Regions from separate parts of the Pseudoalteromonas sp. SWXJZ94C genome, predicted to be linked through region 3. Evidence: predicted binding sites of a transcription regulator. Region 3 holds the regulator's gene; each other region holds the start of a gene.
What was found. The regulator sigma-54, encoded in region 3, starts transcription at its own class of promoters, with help from an activator protein. The targets are predictions, from matches to a motif close to GTTGGCACGNNNNTNGNNT.
Positions count from the first base shown of each region.

Region 1: the regulator sigma-54 is predicted to act here: its motif matches at 2,822-2,840, upstream of I6F65_RS05790 (PAS domain-containing sensor histidine kinase).
Region 2: the regulator sigma-54 is predicted to act here: its motif matches at 3,470-3,488, upstream of I6F65_RS04535 (LiaF domain-containing protein).
Region 4: the regulator sigma-54 is predicted to act here: its motif matches at 2,853-2,871, upstream of I6F65_RS17025 (EF-hand domain-containing protein).

Region 1 covers NZ_JADYXF010000009.1:82,833-87,816, reverse strand. Annotated here, with positions in the region: gene I6F65_RS05800 (sigma-54-dependent Fis family transcriptional regulator) at 276-1,712, shown strand; gene I6F65_RS05795 (DNA-3-methyladenine glycosylase I) at 2,157-2,744, opposite strand; gene I6F65_RS05790 (PAS domain-containing sensor histidine kinase) at 2,876-3,988, shown strand; gene I6F65_RS05785 (sigma-54 dependent transcriptional regulator) at 3,985-4,984, shown strand, end outside.
Region 2 covers NZ_JADYXF010000007.1:79,021-84,004, reverse strand. Annotated here, with positions in the region: gene I6F65_RS04555 (hypothetical protein) at 1-433, opposite strand, end outside; gene I6F65_RS04550 (L-lactate permease) at 666-2,285, shown strand; gene I6F65_RS04545 (YqaE/Pmp3 family membrane protein) at 2,409-2,567, opposite strand; gene I6F65_RS04540 (BON domain-containing protein) at 2,638-3,207, opposite strand; gene I6F65_RS04535 (LiaF domain-containing protein) at 3,526-4,188, shown strand; gene I6F65_RS04530 (VOC family protein) at 4,281-4,697, opposite strand; gene suhB (inositol-1-monophosphatase) at 4,973-4,984, shown strand, end outside.
Region 3 covers NZ_JADYXF010000045.1:10,521-15,504, forward strand. Annotated here, with positions in the region: gene I6F65_RS17170 (HPr family phosphocarrier protein) at 1-12, opposite strand, end outside; gene rapZ (RNase adapter RapZ) at 51-899, opposite strand; gene ptsN (PTS IIA-like nitrogen regulatory protein PtsN) at 919-1,371, opposite strand; gene hpf (ribosome hibernation promoting factor) at 1,376-1,663, opposite strand; gene I6F65_RS17190 (RNA polymerase factor sigma-54) at 1,691-3,190, opposite strand; gene lptB (LPS export ABC transporter ATP-binding protein) at 3,260-3,985, opposite strand; gene lptA (lipopolysaccharide transport periplasmic protein LptA) at 3,982-4,527, opposite strand; gene lptC (LPS export ABC transporter periplasmic protein LptC) at 4,517-4,984, opposite strand, start outside.
Region 4 covers NZ_JADYXF010000044.1:24,155-29,138, forward strand. Annotated here, with positions in the region: gene I6F65_RS17010 (YigZ family protein) at 1-236, shown strand, start outside; gene I6F65_RS17015 (TrkH family potassium uptake protein) at 333-1,784, shown strand; gene I6F65_RS17020 (flagellar brake protein) at 1,825-2,487, shown strand; gene I6F65_RS17025 (EF-hand domain-containing protein) at 2,949-3,161, shown strand; gene I6F65_RS17030 (EF-hand domain-containing protein) at 3,218-3,430, shown strand; gene I6F65_RS17035 (calmodulin) at 3,579-3,791, shown strand; gene I6F65_RS17040 (EF-hand domain-containing protein) at 3,871-4,086, shown strand; gene trkA (Trk system potassium transporter TrkA) at 4,152-4,984, opposite strand, start outside.

The sequences.
Region 1 (4,984 bases), on a different contig from region 3:
TCGGCACAATCGCTTTGTACTTAAGCTAATATTAGACATTATTTACTAATAATGTCAGCTTTACTTAAATATTAAAAAAACCATTAAAATAAAGTAACTTTAATGTTAGTTAAATAATTAGTACTTAATGATTAATTCTTAAGTACCACTATTTAACTAGTCCGTCTGTTTTTTGGCGTTCATGTCAAAAAACTGCCGCTATCGCTTGCATCCATACAGAACTGGCTTACAATTTAGCTAATTAATTAAATTAGTGAAAGTACGGCTCGCTAACTATGATCTTGATTTTAGATAATAATAACAATCGCGCAATAGGTTTAAATGCATCACTCACTTTTATTGGTGAAGCAGTACAACTATTAAACGAAACAAACTTTGAACAAGAGTGTAAAAAGTATCAACAGAAAGAATGCATTGTAATTTTAGGTGCATTGCAGTCGCTTGATCACGAAAGTTTAATTAAGTGCCATCCTACATTACCATTTTTGTTAATAGGTGAAACGCTTAAACCACTACTAAGCATTGCTAATGTTGTAGGGCTTATTTGTGAGCCGTTTAATCATGATGTAACAACACAGTTACTCCACGACTGCCAGCAGTATCAACGAATGCTTCCTAGCGAGCATAAACATTCTAAACCCCATAAAACCTTTGACGGACTTGTTGGTGAAACAGACGCCGTAAAAGATGTTCGCTTTTTAATTGAGCAGGTAGCAAAAACCGATGCCAATGTTTTAATTTTAGGTGAATCGGGCACTGGTAAAGAAGTGGTTGCGCGCAATGTGCATTTACTTTCAAAAAGAATTAATGGACCGTTTGTGCCTGTTAACTGTGGTGCTATTCCGGCAGAGCTTTTAGAAAGTGAATTATTTGGTCACGAAAAAGGTGCGTTTACAGGCGCTATATCGGCTCGTAAAGGGCGATTTGAACTTGCTCAAGGCGGCACACTGTTTTTAGATGAAATAGGTGATATGCCACTGCAAATGCAAGTTAAGTTGCTGCGAGTATTGCAAGAGCGAAGCTATGAACGTGTTGGCGGTACTAAAGCGATTCAGGCTGATGTACGTGTTATTGCTGCAACGCATCGAAATCTCGAAACCATGATTGAAGAGGGCAGTTTTAGGGAGGATTTATATTATCGTTTAAATGTATTTCCTATTGAAAACCCATCACTTAGCGAACGCGCTGATGACATCCCGCTGTTATTAAAAGAGCTAATGCGCCGTGTTAACGACCAAACAGGGTCTACAGCTAAATTTACTGAACGCGCAGTTGAGAGCTTAAAAGAGCATGCGTGGCCAGGGAATATTCGTGAACTTGCTAATTTAGTGGAGCGTATGGTTATTATGTTTCCTGAAAAAGTGGTCGATATTCCTGATTTACCAAATAAATATCGTTATATTGAGGTTGAGGCATACGAGCCTGAATACCCCGAAGAGTTAATGGAAAAAGATGCCTTTAACGACATATTTAGCACCGGCTTTAGTGATTACGACGATGAGCCTGAGGCTGAATTTAATCAAACAGGTAGTGGATTATTACCAAATGATGGTATTGAGCTTAAAGATTACCTAGCTGAGCTTGAAATTAGTTTAATAACGCAAGCGTTAGAACGTTATGATTACGTAGTGGCTCGCGCAGCCGAAATATTAGGTGTACGTAGAACCACGTTGGTCGAAAAAATGAAAAAATATAATCTTTCACGAGATTAGCAATACGTAAAAGATGAAATGTTTTTATTATTGTCCATTTGTGAGTAGTTAATTTACGGGCTTTGCCCGTAACGCAAGCAAGCTTTGCGTCTACAAGTAAATTTAACCACGACGTCAAATTTTACCGGTAGACGCCGAGCTTGCTCGCGTAAAAAGCGAAGCTTTTAATTACTTAAAATAAAATACTATTTCATAAAGGCAAAAAATAAGAGTAATTGAGAACTAATAGCCAGTTTATGAGTTGCTTCTCTAGAGCGCAGCGTCTTTTAACCTCTTTTTAAACAATTCACTTTATGATTTCCAGCCGCCACGTAAGCTTCGCGTATACAAGTTAAACACAAGTCTACACCTTGGCTGTAGACGCTGAGCTTGCTCGCGTAAAAAGCGAAGCTTTTAATTACTTGTAGTTAAATACTATTTAATAAAGACAAAAAATAAGAGCAATTAATAAGTTTCGATAATTTCAGCTTTTCTAAAGCAATCATTACTGTGATCGTTAACCATACCGCATGCCTGCATATGCGCATATACCGTTGTTGGGCCTAAAAACTTAAATCCTCGCTTTTTTAAATCTTTAGCAAACGCAGTTGATGTCTCTGTAATAGCAGGAGTGTCTTCAATATTATTTAAATTACTTACGAGCGGTTTGCCGCCGACAAATTGCCATTGGTATTTACTAAAGCTACCAAATTCCTTTTGTATTTTAATAAAGCACTTAGCATTATTAACCGTTGCTGCAATTTTTAAACGATTTCGAACAATACCTTCATTAAGCATTAATTGCTCAATATCATCGAGTGTAAATTCAGCAACTTTTTGCACATCAAAATTAGCAAATGCTTTTTTATATCCATCTCGTTTTTTTAAAATAGTGTACCAACTTAAGCCGGCTTGAGCTGATTCAAGTGTTATAAATTCAAACAGTTTTGTATCGTTATAAAGTGGCACACCCCATTCTTCATCATGATAAATAACGTAGTCGGGTTTGGTTGTATCGAGCCATGGGCAACGGCATTTTATTTGCTCACTCATTTGTGTTCCTTTATGTGTGCGTCATTTTTATGTCACTTTAAATTATCTGTAACTAAATGATAAATATATAAATAAATTTTGGTATGAATTGTGCATTTGGTCATGTATCTACATAAGTTCGAGATTTGATTATGACCCTTGCTAGCGTGTTAAAACCACAATTTATTTCTGCAAATCATTATAACCCATGTTTACTTCAAGAGGAGTACATAGGTGAGTTAAGCGATCTGCGTAAGCAAGCAAGTTGGTTATCACATTTGGTTGACACTATGCCTGCGGGCGTAGTTGTACTCGATGGCAAAGGCATGATTGCTAAAGCGAATCAAATAGCGATGGATATGCTGGGTGAACCGCTTGAAGGTGAAAGGTGGTTTAACGTTATTCAGCGCTCGTTTCGACCACATCAAGATGATGGTCACGAAGTGTCTTTAAAAGATGGGCGTTTAATTAAGCTTGATATTACGGCTTTGGCACCAGAGCCTGGACAGCTTATTTTAATGACCGATTTAACAGAAACTCGTCGTTTACAAAAACGGGTTGCGCATATGCAACGACTAAGTGCGTTGGGTAAAATGGTTGCCTCTTTAGCACATCAAGTACGCACGCCACTATCTGCTGCAATGCTTTATGCCGCTAACCTAGGCTCTAAGCGTTTACCAGAAGCATCTCGCGTTAATTTTCAAACTAAACTAATGTCGCGTTTAAAAGATTTAGAAACTCAAGTAAACGACATGCTTTTATTTGCCAAAAGTGGCACTCAACAGGTGGTTGAGCAGGTTTCTATGCAGCAATTATTGACTGAAGTTAAAGCTGGCGCAGATGCTATGGTCTTGCTTAACGAAAGTGAGTTAGACGTAAGTTTGCCAGAGCCAGACATACAAATTGTGGGTAATAAGACCGCGATTGCCAGTGCTATTCAAAACCTCATTCATAACAGTATTCAAGTGATTGGTACGGGTGCAAAAGTGCATTTGAGTGCATCGACCGATATGCAAGATCAAGACTTTGTTCGAATTAGTGTAAGCGATAATGGACCTGGTGTTGATTTATGCCAAGCAGATAAAATATTTGAACCCTTTTTTACGACTAAGAGCCAAGGCACTGGACTGGGCTTAGCTGTTGTTAGTTCTGTTGCTAATGCACATCAAGGCAGTGTTGATGTGACTAATAATACACATGGTGGTGCCTGTTTTAGCTTATTACTACCAATTCGTGCGACAACTAAATTAGAGGAATCGTTATGAGTAACACTATTTTAGTTGTAGAAGATGATGCAGGCTTGCGTGAAGCATTAATCGATACACTTGAAATGTCGGGCATAGAGTGTGTTGCAGCAAATAGTGCCGAGCAAGCAATGATCTTACTTAAAAAAGAGTCTTTTTCGCTTGTAGTAAGTGACGTACAAATGGGCGTAATGAGTGGTTTAGACTTACTGCGTAGTATTAAATTAAACCATCCCGATTTACCTGTATTGATGATGACGGCATACGCGACAATTGATGATGCTGTAGAGGCAATGCGTTTAGGTGCTATTGATTATATGGCTAAGCCATTTGCACCCGAAGTGCTGTTAAATATGGTAAGCCGTTATCTGCCTGAAAAACTAAAAGAAACGGATGGTCCTATTGTTGCCGATCCAACCAGTATTCAATTATTAGAGCTTGCAAGTAAAGTAGCACGCTCTGAAGCAAGCGTTATGGTGCTTGGTCCTAGTGGGTCTGGTAAAGAAGTTTTAGCGCGTTACATTCACGACAAGTCGAGTCGTTGTAATGAGCCATTTGTTGCTATTAACTGTGCTGCTATTCCTGAAAACATGCTTGAAGCTACTTTATTTGGTTATGAAAAAGGGGCTTTTACCGGTGCGATTCAAGCATGCCCTGGTAAGTTTGAGCAAGCGCAGGGCGGTACTATTTTACTTGATGAAATTACCGAGATGGACTTAGGGCTGCAAGCTAAACTTTTACGTGTACTGCAAGAGCGCGAAGTAGAGCGTTTAGGTGGTCGAAAAACAATACAGCTAAATGTACGTATTTTGGCTACCAGTAATCGCGACCTAAAAGAGGCCGTTGCTAAAAATCAGTTTAGAGAAGATTTATATTATAGATTAAATGTTTTTCCATTGATGTGGCGACCATTGTGTCAACGCCCTGGCGATATAATTGTGTTAGCTAAGCATTTAATTGAACGTCATATCAGTAAAAGCAAAGAGCCAATGGCATATCTAGATAAAAATGCTGAAC
Region 2 (4,984 bases), on a different contig from region 3:
CTACAGTAAGTGCCAAATTAGGTGTTTGGTTTATAACATTAACCGTAATAACCAAGATTGACTGCACAAAAATTGGAATGATTGGGGCAAATAACGTTCCTGCCACCCTCTTATTGTTTAAATACGAAGCAGATAAATTAATCGCGTTATTAAAACTTTGTCGTATGGCTATATTTTGAGGTGTTTTAGAATGGAACATACAAATAATAGGGCTTACAAAAGCTAAAGATACATAACTCGTTTTATACTTATTTACGACTTTCTCTAAAATAAAAGTAAAAAACAGGGTCACAAAACCACTGTATGAGCCTTGTACCAGAGCAGCTTGTAGCGTAACTGACTGAGCAATATCATCTGCGCTATTTGCCCAATAAGCCCAACCAAAATAAAAAACAAATGACACGATGCCAGATAATATAAGACGACTATTCAATTAAACCTCTTAGAGCATTTTTATACACGATGACTAAATAAAAGATAGGCGTTTATTGTAGTCAAAAATAAACGTTTAAGTCGAAATTTTATTATTTTAAGTAAAACGCTACATTACATTCATAAAAAATAAGATCCATATCATAGTTATTACTAAATCTTGATACTTACATACTGAATAAGAGTATATTTTATACAAAGTATAATTAATTCTACTATAAGAGTTTTTAAGTATGATGTGGTATCAAGATACTAATCCGTTAAATGGGCTATGGTTATCAGCTTTGGTTGCCGTACTCCCTATCCTTGTCTTTTTATTATGCCTAGTGGCTTTCAAAATGAAGGGCATAACAGCAGGTATTATTGCACTTATTTTACAGGTAATTATCGCTATGTGGCCTTTTGGTATGCCTGTGGCAAGTATTGCTGGTGCGGGGTTTTTAGGCGTGCTTACTGCAATTTGGCCTATTGCTTACATAATAGTGCTGGCAGTGCTACTTTATCGTTTGACCGTAGCAAGTGGCCGTTTTGATACTGTGCGAAACAGTATTGCAGGTATTTCTGCTGATCAGCGTATACAAGTACTTCTTGTTAGCTTTGGTTTTGGTGCGTTTCTTGAGGGTGCTGCGGGGTTTGGCGTTCCAATCGCAATCTGTGCTGCGTTATTGGTGCAACTCGGGTTTAAGCCCGTTAAAGCAGCAATGCTTTCTTTAGTGGCAAATGTTGCTGCCGGCGCATACGGCGCAATAGGTATTCCTGTTATCGTTGCTGCAAAAGTTGGGGGCGTTAACCTAGCTGATTTATCATTCGATTTGGTATTAGTACTTCAACTCGTTTCTTTTGCAACCCCTTTCATTTTGGTGATGATTCTTGATGGATGGCGTGGATTTCGTGAAACCCTGCCAATAACCTTAGCCGTGAGCGTTACATATAATGTATCACAAGCTTCTCTATTAATATTTCTTGGACCTGAACTTGCCGATATTCTTCCTGGTCTCCTTGCTATGGTAATGATTGTTATTGTAGGTCGCTTTTGGAAACCTTCACACATTTACCGCGAGAATAACAGCCCAGCGCCAACTCCTGTAAAAGAGAGTTTTAAAAAAATACTCGTAGCATGGAGCCCATTTTATATTCTAACCGCAGCAATTTTTGTATGGAGCATTCCTGCTTTCAAAGCGCTTTTTTTGGAGGGAGGTGTATTGTCCTCCCTCGTTTTAAAATTTTCACTACCAGGAATTACCGGTGTTATTGTCTCAAGTGGTGCTACCCAAGCAAGTACTGCAACATGGGCTTTTACACCAATTAACGCCACTGGCACTGCTATTCTTGTTGCTATCATCATCATTTTTGTTACGACTAAGCAATTACACCTAACTGATGTACTAAAAACATTCAGTAAGACTGTCTGCGATCTTTGGCAATCAATTGTGCTTATTGCTTTGATTCTTGCGTTAGCGAATATTGCTAACCTTTCGGGAGGAACAGCCTCTATTGGTAACGCTCTGGCCGCTGTTGGGATCGCGTTTCCGCTTTTATCTCCGATTATTGGCTGGTTTGGCGTGTTTATTACCGGCTCTGTTGTTAACAACAATACTTTATTTGCCCAGCTTCAATCGATTACCGCAACTAAAATAGGTGTCGATCCAACATTATTAGTCGCTGCAAATACTGCGGGAGGAGCTGTCGCTAAAGTCATTTCGCCACAATCTATTGCAATTGCAGCAGGTGCAGTGGGGCTTACGGGTCGTGAAGGCGATATTCTTAGGGCATCAATTAAATACAGCTTGGGTATGCTTGCATTTTTGTGTGTGTGGGTAATGCTTTTATCGCTTGTTACTCACTCATTATAAATATTGTATTTAAGTAGTAATACTAAAGGTTAAAAATATAGTGTTCTATGTGAGTCAATTAATTAAAGTACAGCTAGGTAAAGCTCACTTTAATTAATTGACTACACAACAAGCCGCGTGGGATTACTTTTTCGCAATAATATAAATTGCATGTATTAACCCGGGGAAATAACCAAGCAGCGTTAATACAATATTTAGCCAAAAGTGTAAACCTAAGCCAACTTGTAAAAACACACCCAGTGGCGGTAGTAAAACAGACAAGATGATACGAATGATATCCATCATTAAACTCCAGTAAAGTTAAGTGTTAAAAAGCAAAAACCCAGCGGTGCTGGGTTTTCATAATGCAAAATTATTCAGCAACGATAGCTAGTTTATCTACTACGTCACGAACATCTTCAGCATTTTTAGCAATTTTAACTGCTAGCTGCTTTTCGGCTTCTGACTTAACAGAACCATTTAGGGTAACTACACCGTTGTCGGTATCTACATCAATATCTGTACCGCCAACTTCCGAGTCAAATAAGAAGCGAGTTGTGATTACTGTTGTGATTTTAGCGTCGGTTAGGTCGTTATCATCATTGTCGTTCATCATGCTTTTATCAGTGTTTTTCGCATCCATGTTGTTAACAACCGTTAGGCTATTATCAACGTCGGTTACGCCGTCTAGGCTAAGTACAAGTTCTTCAGCAAGCTCTTTATCTAGTTCGCTATTTACTTTACCTGTAAGTACTACCTTTCCATTTTTTACATCAGTGTTAATGTCAAAGTTGTTTAGATTAGTGTTCATAAGAAGCACTGTTTCTGCCTTACCATCAATCCAAGCATCTTTACTTTCGTTTTCCCAGCTGTTTGCTTGGGCACTCATAGCCGTAGTACCAAGAACTAAAGCCGCGATAATAGATTTGTTAAATGTTTTCATAATCTTTCTCCTTTTGATTAAAGACACTTTAACTAATGCGAACTTCACGCCAACCTTATTTAAATATATATATCAACAACTTAAAAAATAATAACCATAAACACTATGATCGTTGTGAGTAATTATTTACAGGCTTATCGGTAAAAATTTCTCAAGTAGTGAAAATAGCTAGATAATTGCTGTTTTGGTTAATCTATCGTTAATATAACAAATACATTTTTAATACATAAAACTTAAGTAATTGATTAATTAAAGCTTTATATTTGGTACGTGCCTTGCTTATACATAAACAATAGTTAATATAATAAGGAATGCCCCATGTCAGTAAAACTAGAAGATCGTCCAATAGAACAGGTACGTGAACAAGTGATTGATCAATTAATTTATAATTACAGCCATGGAGTTATTTCTGTTGATGCATTTGAACGACGTTTAGATAATGCGATGGATGCAACCAACAACAAAGCCCTACTAATGCTGGTTGAAGATTTAACGCTTAATACTGATCAACAATATAAAGCTGAAAAACAATCTCAGTTTTCGCCAAACTACAGCGCGCAGCAAACAAGTGATGATGACTTTACGCTGCGCAGCATTTTAGGCTCTAACGAGCGCAGCGGTCAGTGGGTCGTGCCAAAAAATATATATTTGAGTAACTTTATGGGATCGGTTGTACTTGATTTTACTGATGCCATTTTTGCTCATCAAAACGTAACTATTCATGTTAACTGTATTTTTGGCAGTGATGAAATTTACGTACCTGAGCACGTAAATGTAGTCTCTAAAATGTTTTGCATTTTAAGTAGCCTTGAAAATAAGTCGGTCTCACTAAACAAGCGCCAAGGTCCAACAATTCATATTGAAGGAAAAGCGGTAATGGGATCGGTTGAAGTAAAAATAAAACGTACTATAAAAGAAAAGTTTATAAGCTTTGCTAATGAGCTAAAAGCACAACTAGGTGGTGGTTCTACGCATCAATAGTTAGCGTTAAAAATTATATCTACAATATAAATCACGTATTTACTTTATTAGGCACCGCATGCTGCGGTCTTAATATCCACGACTAATATGCGTCATAAGTCGTTATTCCTCTCACTTGGAATATCACTTAAGTATTCAACAAATTCAATTTCGAAGCCCGCTGGGTCAATAAAATAAACGTTTTTTCTAAATGGGTTTTCACTTCCTTTTTTAGCTACTTTAAAATCGGCTTTTTGTAAACGCTGTACTGTAGCATCTAAATTATTTGTCACGTAGGCAAAGTGCGCAAAGCCAACTTGATGCCCTGATAAATCTCTATTTTCACCCTCCCCGTGATCGCTTATTGCAATGTATTGCGTCGCATCTCCAAAGTGTACCCAACGCCTTGGTTTACCATACCAAGTACCAGTTCCCTCGCTTCTTATAAACCAATACGGAAATGCTGCTTGGTAAAATTTAAGCATACTATTTATATCATTCGCGACTAAGTTTACGTGCTCTAAATACATAATGTTGTCCTATCAATTAAGTTAGGAACACGGTAAAACCTCAAGCTAACTTTAGGTAAAGCATTATTTAAAATTAATTCGATTTGATTAATACACAAAGGAACATAATGACTTATTAATTGCTCATTATTATTTTTTAAAAATATATAAATTTTCAATATAGTATAAAAAACAAACATAAGTATTTAGGGTTTATTGTTTACTTTATGTCAAAAGTCGCTAAAATACGCCGGCTGAAATATATAAACGTTCTTTTACAACCCAAAGGTAATACCATGCATCCAATG
Region 3 (4,984 bases):
TTCTAAACGCATAAGTTACTCTACCTAAGCTGAACAGGTGATTATTTAAATTATTTATTTTCTTGTTCACGATGACGAATTTTTACATTTGGGTGAGTCATCGAAAAGCTTTCACCAATCGTTTGTGCTAAATACACTGAACGATGCTGTCCACCTGTACAACCAATAGCAATGGTTAAGTAGCTACGATTATTTCGTTCTAAATGAGGTAACCACGTTTGCACAAAGGTTTGAATTTGCCATGTAAACTTTTGCACAATACTATGATTAGCTAAGTAGTCTTTAACGGGCTGATCTAATCCTGTTAAAGGTTTTAATTCGGGCTCCCAATGTGGGTTTGGTAAAAAACGTGCATCGAAGACATAATCCGCTTCTTTAGGTATTCCGTATTTAAAGCCAAATGATTCAAAAGTAACAATAAGCTGTTTGTCTTTTTTACCAAGTATTTTTTCTCTGATAGATTCAGCGAGTTGGTGAACACTTAACTCGCTGGTATCAATCATAAAGTCAGCTCTGGTTGTTAGTACATCAAGTAATTCTTTTTCTTTTTTTATAGCTAAATCAAGTGGCAATGAGTCGACAGAAAGAGGGTGTAGTCGTCGCGTTTCAGAAAAACGTTTTATTAATACTTGATCTTCGCTGTCTAAATAAAACAGCGTTGGTTTAGCAAAACCAGGTAAATACTCAAAAATATCATTGAACTGTTCTTGTTCTTTTGGCAAGTTTCGAACATCAATACTCACTGCTATTTTGTCGTAGTTGTCAGAGACACTTCGCACTAGAGAAGGCAGCAGGTTTAGTGGAATATTATCTACGCAATAATAACCTAAGTCTTCAACTACGCGTAAAGCTACCGATTTTCCAGAACCTGATCGGCCACTTATGATAATTAATTCCATTTAACACCTTTTTTATTAATTATGATTGATCAACAATAACTTGGTATAGCTCTGTATCTGATTTTGCACAGCGTAACTGCTTACAAAATTCTTTGTCGTTTAGTTTATCAGCAATGGTTGCTAGAGTCTTTAAGTGCTGTTGGTTATCACCATCTGGTACGATGAGTGCAACAAAAATATCTACAGGGCGGTTATCTATCGCATCAAAGTTAATAGGTGTTTCGCTAACAAGTACTAAAGCTAAAGGTTCTTCTACGCCACTCATTCGTCCGTGAGGGATTGCAATACCTTTACCAATGCCTGTACTACCTAGTTTTTCTCTGCTTAGTAAAGCACTAAGAATATCTTGTTGAGATAAGTAAGGAAGCTTGTTGTGAGCAAGTTCGCTAATAAACTCTAAAATTCTTTTTTTACTATTAAAAAGGACCGCAGCTTTGCTGCAGTCCTGACATATAAGTGAACTTAATTTCATAATATTAGTGTCGAGCAAGCTTCTCTTTGTGTTTGATAACTTGTCGATCGAGCTTGTCAATCAACGAGTCAATGGCGGCATACATATCTTGATGTTCAGTAGAGGCAAATAATTCTGCACCACTGACATGAATTGTTGCTTCTGCTTTTTGGTTTAATTTTTCTACATCGAGAATGACATGAACATTATTAATATGATCAGAGTGCCTTTCTAGCTTCGCAAATTTAGTGTTTACATAGTCTTTTAGTGAATCGGTTACTTCTACGTGACGACCAGTTAAGTTTAGTTGCATAAGCGTTACCCTCTTTGTTTTTGCGTCTTAAATCAGACTTTTTCGCTGATTTGACGGTGGAATAGCCAGAGATTCGCGGTACTTTGCGATCGTGCGTCTAGCTACTTTAATTCCCTGCTCAGCCAATATATCCGCTATCTTGCTATCACTCAATGGTTTTGCTGAGTTTTCTGCTGCGATTAATTTTCTAATCAGAGCGCGTATTGCCGTAGATGAACATTCGCCACCATTTTCGGTGCTTACATGGCTTGAGAAAAAGTATTTTAACTCAAATATTCCACGTGGCGTGTGCATATACTTTTGGGTTGTTACGCGAGAAATAGTCGACTCGTGCATTTCTACCATTTCAGCAACATCATTTAAAACCATTGGTTTCATGGCTTCTGGACCGTGTTCAAAAAAGCCTTGTTGTTGCTTAACAATACAATTTGTTACTTTTAACAATGTGTCGTTTCTGCTTTCTAGGCTTTTAATAAACCATTTTGCTTCTTGTAAGTGTGAGCGAATAAATTGGCTATCACCACTAGATTTAACGGTACGAGACATTGCAGCATATTGGCTGTTTACTCTTATTTTAGGCATGCTATCTGGGTTTAATTCTACAACCCAGCGACCTTTAATTTTTTTAACCGACACATCAGGAATAACATACTCAGACTCTTCTCTAACAATCGTATCAGCGGGTTTAGGGCTGAGAGTATGTATTAGTGTCATTACTTCTTTAAGCTCTTCTTCTTTGAGCTTAGTTTTTTTCATTAATGTACGATAGTCACGAGCAGCTAATAAATCAATATGCTCGGTTAAGATCATTTTTGTTTCATTAATGTAAGGTGTTTCTTTATCAAACTGGTTAAGCTGAATACACAAGCACTCTTGTAAACTACGTGCAGCAATACCGACCGGATCAAACAGTTGGATACGCTTTAAAACGGCTTCAATTTCGTCAAGTTCGACTTCGTTATCATCTTCGTTTTCTTGATTGAAGCTCTCTAAAATTTCTTCACAGCTAAGTGTTAAAATACCAGAATCATCTACGGCTTCAACAATAGCGATTGCAATAGCTTCATCAGTAGGGCTAAAAGGCGTTAATTGTAACTGCCACATTAGGTACTCATGAAGTGTTTCGGTTGAAGCACCTTGGTATATTGACTCGTCCTCAGGCATTGGTCCTGATGACGATGCAGGCGCAGCACTCATGTACTCATCCCAGCTAACATCCATAGCCATGTCGTCACTTACTGTATCTTTAGCAAGTGCTTCACCACTATCTTGTTCGTATTCGCTAGGAGCATCATCTGCAGATGCGCTAACAGTAACGTCATCGTTATCAGCTTTTTGCTCATTTTTGCCAGCAGAATCTTCTGCGTAGTCGTTTTCTTCAACTTCTAGCAGCGGGTTGCTATCAAGAGCTTCTTGTATTTCTTGCTGGAGATCCAATGTACTGAGTTGCAACAAACGAATTGCTTGTTGCAGCTGTGGTGTCATTGTAAGTTGCTGGCCCATGCGCAGCTGTAATGATTGCCTCATTTATCTCTAACAATCCTTTTATGTTGTTATAATTAATACTAGCAGATGCTCAAAGACATGGCGTTAATGTTACAGCCTAAATTGCTCGCCTAAGTAAACATCGCGTACTGTTTTATCGTTTAATACGTGTTCAGGAGTGCCAGATGCAATTAGCTCCCCATGAGAAACAATGTAGGCTTTTTCACAAACATCAAGGGTTTCTCTTACGTTATGATCGGTAATTAATACACCAATCCCACGGTTTTTAAGATGTTCTATTATTTTCTTAATATCTAATACTGAAATTGGGTCTACACCAGCAAAAGGTTCATCTAGCAATATAAACTTAGGATCGGCGGCAAGTGCACGTGCTATTTCTACACGGCGACGTTCACCACCGGATAAAGCCATACCTTGGCTATCACGAATATGCTGAATGCTAAATTCATCCAATAGATTATTTAATGTGTCTTCTCGAGCTTGTTTATTTAACGATTTACGCGTTTCTAAAATAGCCATTAAGTTTTGGTAAACAGTCAGTTTTCTAAATATTGACGATTCTTGTGGTAAATACCCTATCCCTAATCTAGCACGACTATGCATAGGTAAAAGAGTAATATCGTTATCATCGATGGATATTTTACCTTTGTCGCTAGGTACAAGTCCTACAATCATATAAAACGTTGTAGTTTTACCTGCACCATTAGGTCCAAGTAAACCAACAATACTGCCAGCCTTAACCTCAAGACCTACATTTTTAACAACTTCACGACCTTTATAGCTTTTTGCTAACAGCTCTGCTTTTAATGTGCTCATGGTTGACCTTTATCGCTTTTTTTACTTTTTGTAGCTTCAATAGGCACTAAAATAGTATGAACGCGATCGGTAGAGTTTTCGTCTTTTTCAGCACTAATAAGCTGTTGCTGCATATCGTAAGTAATGCTTTTTGCGTTAATTTTTTGTCCAGCTTGCGATACTTGTGCATCGCCAACAAGTGTTAAAAAACGCTTAGCTACATCGTAACGAACTTCGTTCGCACTTGCGCTCATTATTGTGCCGTCATCTTGCTTTTCTTCAAAGTACGCAGGGCTGCCAGTGGCAATTAATAACTGTTTATTGTCACCTAATTCGTCACGCTTATGCACTTCGAGGCGGTCAGCCGTAATGCGACGGTTACCATGAATAATTTCAACATTTTTTTCAAAAATACCTACATTAGCTTTTAGTTGGCCTTCTTGTTTGTCGGCACTAATTGATATTTGATTAGCGGCAGGTTGTGTACTTTGTTCTGCTGCATTACTATTAAAGGCTAGTATAAGTGTAGGAATAATAAGTGATTTTAATATTTTATTGGTCATAGTATATGGTTCGCGTATGGTTAATGAGTTTTATCACTTCAGTTTTTAAATCGGCTTCAAGGCCTTTACCGGTGATTTTTAAGTTAGGTCCAGTCACAATGACAGGCTGTTCGGAGCGCATTGTCAGTTGCTTTATATCTACTTGAATATTATCGGCATTGATCTTATCAATCATTGCGTTGTCAGTTAGATTTTTAGCGACTACGTTGCCCTCTAAAATTAACTGTTTACCTTCATACAACGTTGCTTCATCCGCATTGATGCGCCATGTTTGCTTTTCGTCATATAAAGTGAAAATAGGTTTTTCAAAAAAGGTAAAGCCTAACTGTTGATACAGCTCCATTTTTGCAGCAGTTACTTTATGGCTAATTTTACCATTCTCATCATACGCCGTTTGCTTTAATTCTATGGCGATATAGTCAGGTTTAGCTACAACTTCTTGCTCTACCTGCGTTGC
Region 4 (4,984 bases), on a different contig from region 3:
ATATGCAAACAGTGCTTAAAGTACCCAGTGTTGAAATTACAGGAAGTAGCGAGTACAGCATGCAAGGTGCTATTGAGCAGCTACTAAAAACCAACTATCAAGTACTTAATATTGAGAAGCAATTTACTGCTAATATTAAATGGGAGATCACTATTGATAGTCGCCAAGCACAGCAGGCAATAAAAGATATTTTTGATTTAAGTCACGGCGCAGTTGAGTTAACTATTAAAGAGTAATAACCTACACAAATTGCATGTTATGCATACTCACTCTATTTGATCTGGTTGATACAACTCAATCTGAATTTACTAATAATAAAAGCGATAAGCTAAATGCAATTTCGGACCATCATAAAAATTCTTGGGCAACTTGTTGCCTTGTTCAGTATTACCATGGTGCCCCCAGCACTGGTGTCTTTAATTTACAAAGACGGTGGCGGTGTTCCGTTTGTTTTAGCATTTATTTTTAGTGTTGTTATTGGCTTAATGGCTTATTACCCAAATCGTCATGAAAACGGGGACTTAAAAGCACGAGAAGGCTTTTTGATTGTTGTTTTGTTTTGGTTGGTACTAGGGGCGTTTGCGTCCTTACCACTTATATTTTTACAAGAACCTAATTTATCGTTAGCCGATGCGGTGTTTGAAGCATTCTCTGGCTTAACAACTACAGGCGCTACGGTGCTTACCGGTATTGAATACCTTCCTAAATCCGTGTTGTTTTATCGACAGCAATTACAGTGGTTTGGTGGCATGGGGATAATCGTACTTGCGGTAGCTATACTGCCAATGCTAGGCGTAGGTGGTATGCAGTTATATCGAGCCGAAATACCAGGGCCAGTAAAAGATTCAAAAATGACCCCGCGTATAGCCGATACAGCAAAGCATCTTTGGTACATTTATGTATCGTTAACAGTTGCATGTATGCTTGCCTATTGGGCTGCAGGAATGAACTGGTTTGATGCAATTTGTCATGCGTTTTCTACTGTGGCAATTGGTGGATTTTCTACTTACGATGCCTCTATGGGGCATTTTGATAGCCCTGTAATTAACTTTATATGTGTTTTCTTTTTGATAATTGCAGCTGTTAATTTTTCACTACACTATGCTGCGGTAGCAAGTAGAAACATACAGGTGTATATACGTGACCCAGAATTTAAGGTGTTTTTGTGTATTCAATTAGCGCTGGTGGTTATTTGCTTTACAGTGCTTTCATCAAACGAAATTTTTGCAGATGGCGACGAAACCCTCGATCAGGCATTGTTTCAAGCTGTTTCGATGAGTACTACAGCCGGCTTTGCTACCGATAACTTTTCTACTTGGCCTTTGTTTTTGCCTATCTTACTAATCTTTTCGAGTTTTATTGGCGGATGTGCGGGCTCTACTGGTGGCGGTATGAAAGTAGTACGAGTATTTTTGCTTTATTTACAAGGTGTGCGCGAGCTTAATAGGTTGGTGCATCCTCGAGCTATATATTCGATAAAACTGGGTCGAAAAGCGTTACCAGATAAAGTAGTAGAGGCTGTGTGGGGGTTTTTCTCTGCGTATGCATTAGTGTTTATTATTATTATGCTAGCGTTAATGGGTACCGGTATGGATAACATTACCGCGTTTTCTGCTACAGCAGCTTGTTTAAATAATCTTGGTCCTGGCTTGGGTGATGTTGCATCGCATTACGGAGCCGTCAGCGATGGTGCCAAATGGTTACTTACCATTGCAATGGTATTTGGGCGTTTAGAAATATTTACTTTATTAGTGCTATTTACACCAACATTTTGGCGTGGATAAACGATAGCTTAACTATAAAAATTATTATTGGGAAAGGGATATGCCAACTACAAACCTAGAAAAACTACACCAGTTAACAACTGGGGGAATGGTTGATTTAGAAATACTAACCCCAACTGACAGTAAACGTGTAAAAACGGAGTTTATAGGTTTACTTGATAATAAGTTTATTATTTTAAATTACCCAAATTCAAAACGCCTACCTGCAGCTGTTGATTATTTACGTGATGGTGTAATGGTTGTAGTCAGAGCTTTAATAGAAGGTGAAGGTGGGCAGGTTATAGCGTTTCGCCAACAGGTAATGTCGGTTGCCTCTCATCCAGCACGGCTTATTTTTATTAATTTTCCTAAACAAGTGCAGCTATTTGCTCTGCGTTCACAAACACGTATACCCACCTTATTACCTGCAAAACTTAAATTAAGCGACGACCGAGTACTTAATGGAGTAATTAAAGATATTTCATTAACGGGAGTTATGTTTGACGTTAAAAGTGATAAAGAACTCGAAAATATAAAAGATATGCAGTGCACTGTAATACTTAACAGCAGTGATAAAAACTTTGAAGGTGAGGTATGTAGCGTTAAAGAGCATACTACCGGAGCACGTTGTGGCATTAAGCTATTAGCAAGTGAAGGTGAGATGCAAACTTTTATGAAAGAGCATTTTATCGACCCTTCAGCACTAGAGTCGACAACGGAATAAATTACTTTCGCTTCTTTGCAACAAAAAGTGATTTTCAATTGATTTTTAATCAATATTTTTTATTTTCATTAAAAATTAATTGTTTTTCCTTTTAAAACAAGGCTTTGATTTTTATTTTAAATGCCATATTTTGTTTTTTAACAAAACACTTGGCTAAATTTCAACTCAATTCTTCTAAAAAAGAATCCTCTTAATAATTTCTTATCAAAATTGTATCTTTTCGCGTAAACATAACTGATTGTTTTTATTCGCTTTAATTTTGTGTCTGTAAAGTGTGTTGCTATAAAGCAACAAAAATCACCTAGTATTTATCCATATTTAGTTTATTTAACCTCTAATACTTTGAAAAGTAATGGTTTTTAAAAGCTGGCATTTAAGTTGTATTAGTCTAGTTGTACTGAACGAAAACGTGATTTAAAGAAAGCATTTAATCGCACACATAAATTTGAAGGATACATATTATGAAAAGCATTAATAAAACTTTAGCACTTATCGCATTAGCATCTTCATCAGCAGCTTTTGCGGCTACAGACTTCGATACATTAGATGTAGATGGCAATGGTGCAATTAGCCAAGCTGAAGCATCTGTAGATGCAAAATTAATGAGCATATTCTCTGAGCTCGATACTGACGAAAATGGTGAGTTATCAAAAGAAGAGTTTTCACAAGCATAAGCTTAAAACACTGAGGCGCACAGCCCCACATATTTAAAAATTGAAGGATACATACTATGAAAACACTAAATAAAGCGTTAGCACTTATCGCACTAGCATCTTCTTCAGCGGCTTTTGCAGCAACCGATTTCGATACTTTTGATATTGATGGTAATGGCGGTATTAGCCTTAGTGAAGCATCAATAAATTCAGATTTAATGAGCATGTTTACAGAGCTCGACACTGATCAAAATGGTGAGTTGTCACAAGAAGAATTTTCAAAAGCTTAATTTAAACTGTTCATTCCTGAATTGCCAAAGACAATCTAAGTAGGCAAGGAGCTTACAAAAAAGGATAGCAAGGAAGTGTGAATCACTTTGTAAATTATAAGCCAATTTTTTTGATAGACAATTAAATGAAATATTGAAGGATTAAGTTATGAAACATTTAAATAAAGCATTAGCACTTATCGCATTAGCATCTTCTTCAGCTGCCTTTGCAGCATCCGACTTTGATAGTCTAGATACAGACGCCAGCGGCACAATTAGCCCTAGCGAAGCTGCGGTAGATACCGATTTAATGGCTGAGTTTATAGAGCTTGATACAGATGGCAGTGGTGAGCTTTCTAAAGAAGAATTTGCCAACTATTAATTATTTTTTCACAGTCAATTTTTATTGCTTCCATAGCAAAGCATTTTGTAAACCGACTTTACTTATTTAGGAAATTATTATGAAAACATTAAATACAACACTTGCAGTTTTAGTTCTAGCGTCTTCATCAGCAGCCTATGCGGCAGTCGATTTTTCATCTTTTGACGCCGATGGTGATGGTGCTATCACAATGGAAGAAGCAAAGGTTAATCCTCAGCTTGTAAAGATTTTTGATGATTTAGATACTGATGGTAATGGTGAGATTTCTAAAGAAGAATTTTCAAAAGTGCAGTAATTAAATACTGGTAATACTCCACTAAAGCCGCCTTAGTCAGCGGCTTTTTTGTGCGTAAAATAAAGCTATAAAAATATAGCACTTACTTGGAATAGCTTTTCTACTACGTTAATGTGCTTTTTATCGATTAAGAACATAATAACGTGATCCCCCGACATAATTATAGTGTCGTCGTGAGCAATGAGTACATCGTCATTACGTACTATTGCCCCAATAGTTGTACCTGCTGGCAGTTTTATATCTGCAATTGCGCGACCAACCACTTTTGATGTGTTTTCATCGCCATGAGCAACAGCTTCAATTGCTTCTGCTGCGCCTTTACGCAGTGAATATACATTCACAATATCACCACGACGTACGTGTGTTAGTAATGCTGAAATAGTTGCTTGTTGTGGTGATATAGCAATATCTATTTCACCACCTTGTACTAAATCAACATAAGCACCACGCTGGATAAGCACCATAGTTTTTTGCGCGCCCATACGCTTTGCAAGCATGGCCGACATAATATTAGCTTCATCGTCGTTGGTTACAGCAATAAATACATCGACTTGTTCTATATGCTCTTCTGAAAGTAGCTCTTGATCAGATGCATCGCCACAAAACACAACAGTGTTATCGAGCATTTCTGATAGTTGCTCTGCACGCTCTTTACTGCGTTCAATTAATTTAACCGTGTGGTTTTTTTCAAGTGAACGAGCAAGACCCGCACCAATGTTACCGCCACCAGCAATCATAATTTTCTTGTATGAACGCTCTAGTTTTTGCAGCTCGTTCATTACCGCGCGAATATGTTTGGTAGCAGCAATAAAAAATACTTCGTCATCAGCTTCAATGACCGTAGTACCCAGCGGCTTAATCGCTTTACCTTGGCGATAAATGGCTGCAACACGAGTTT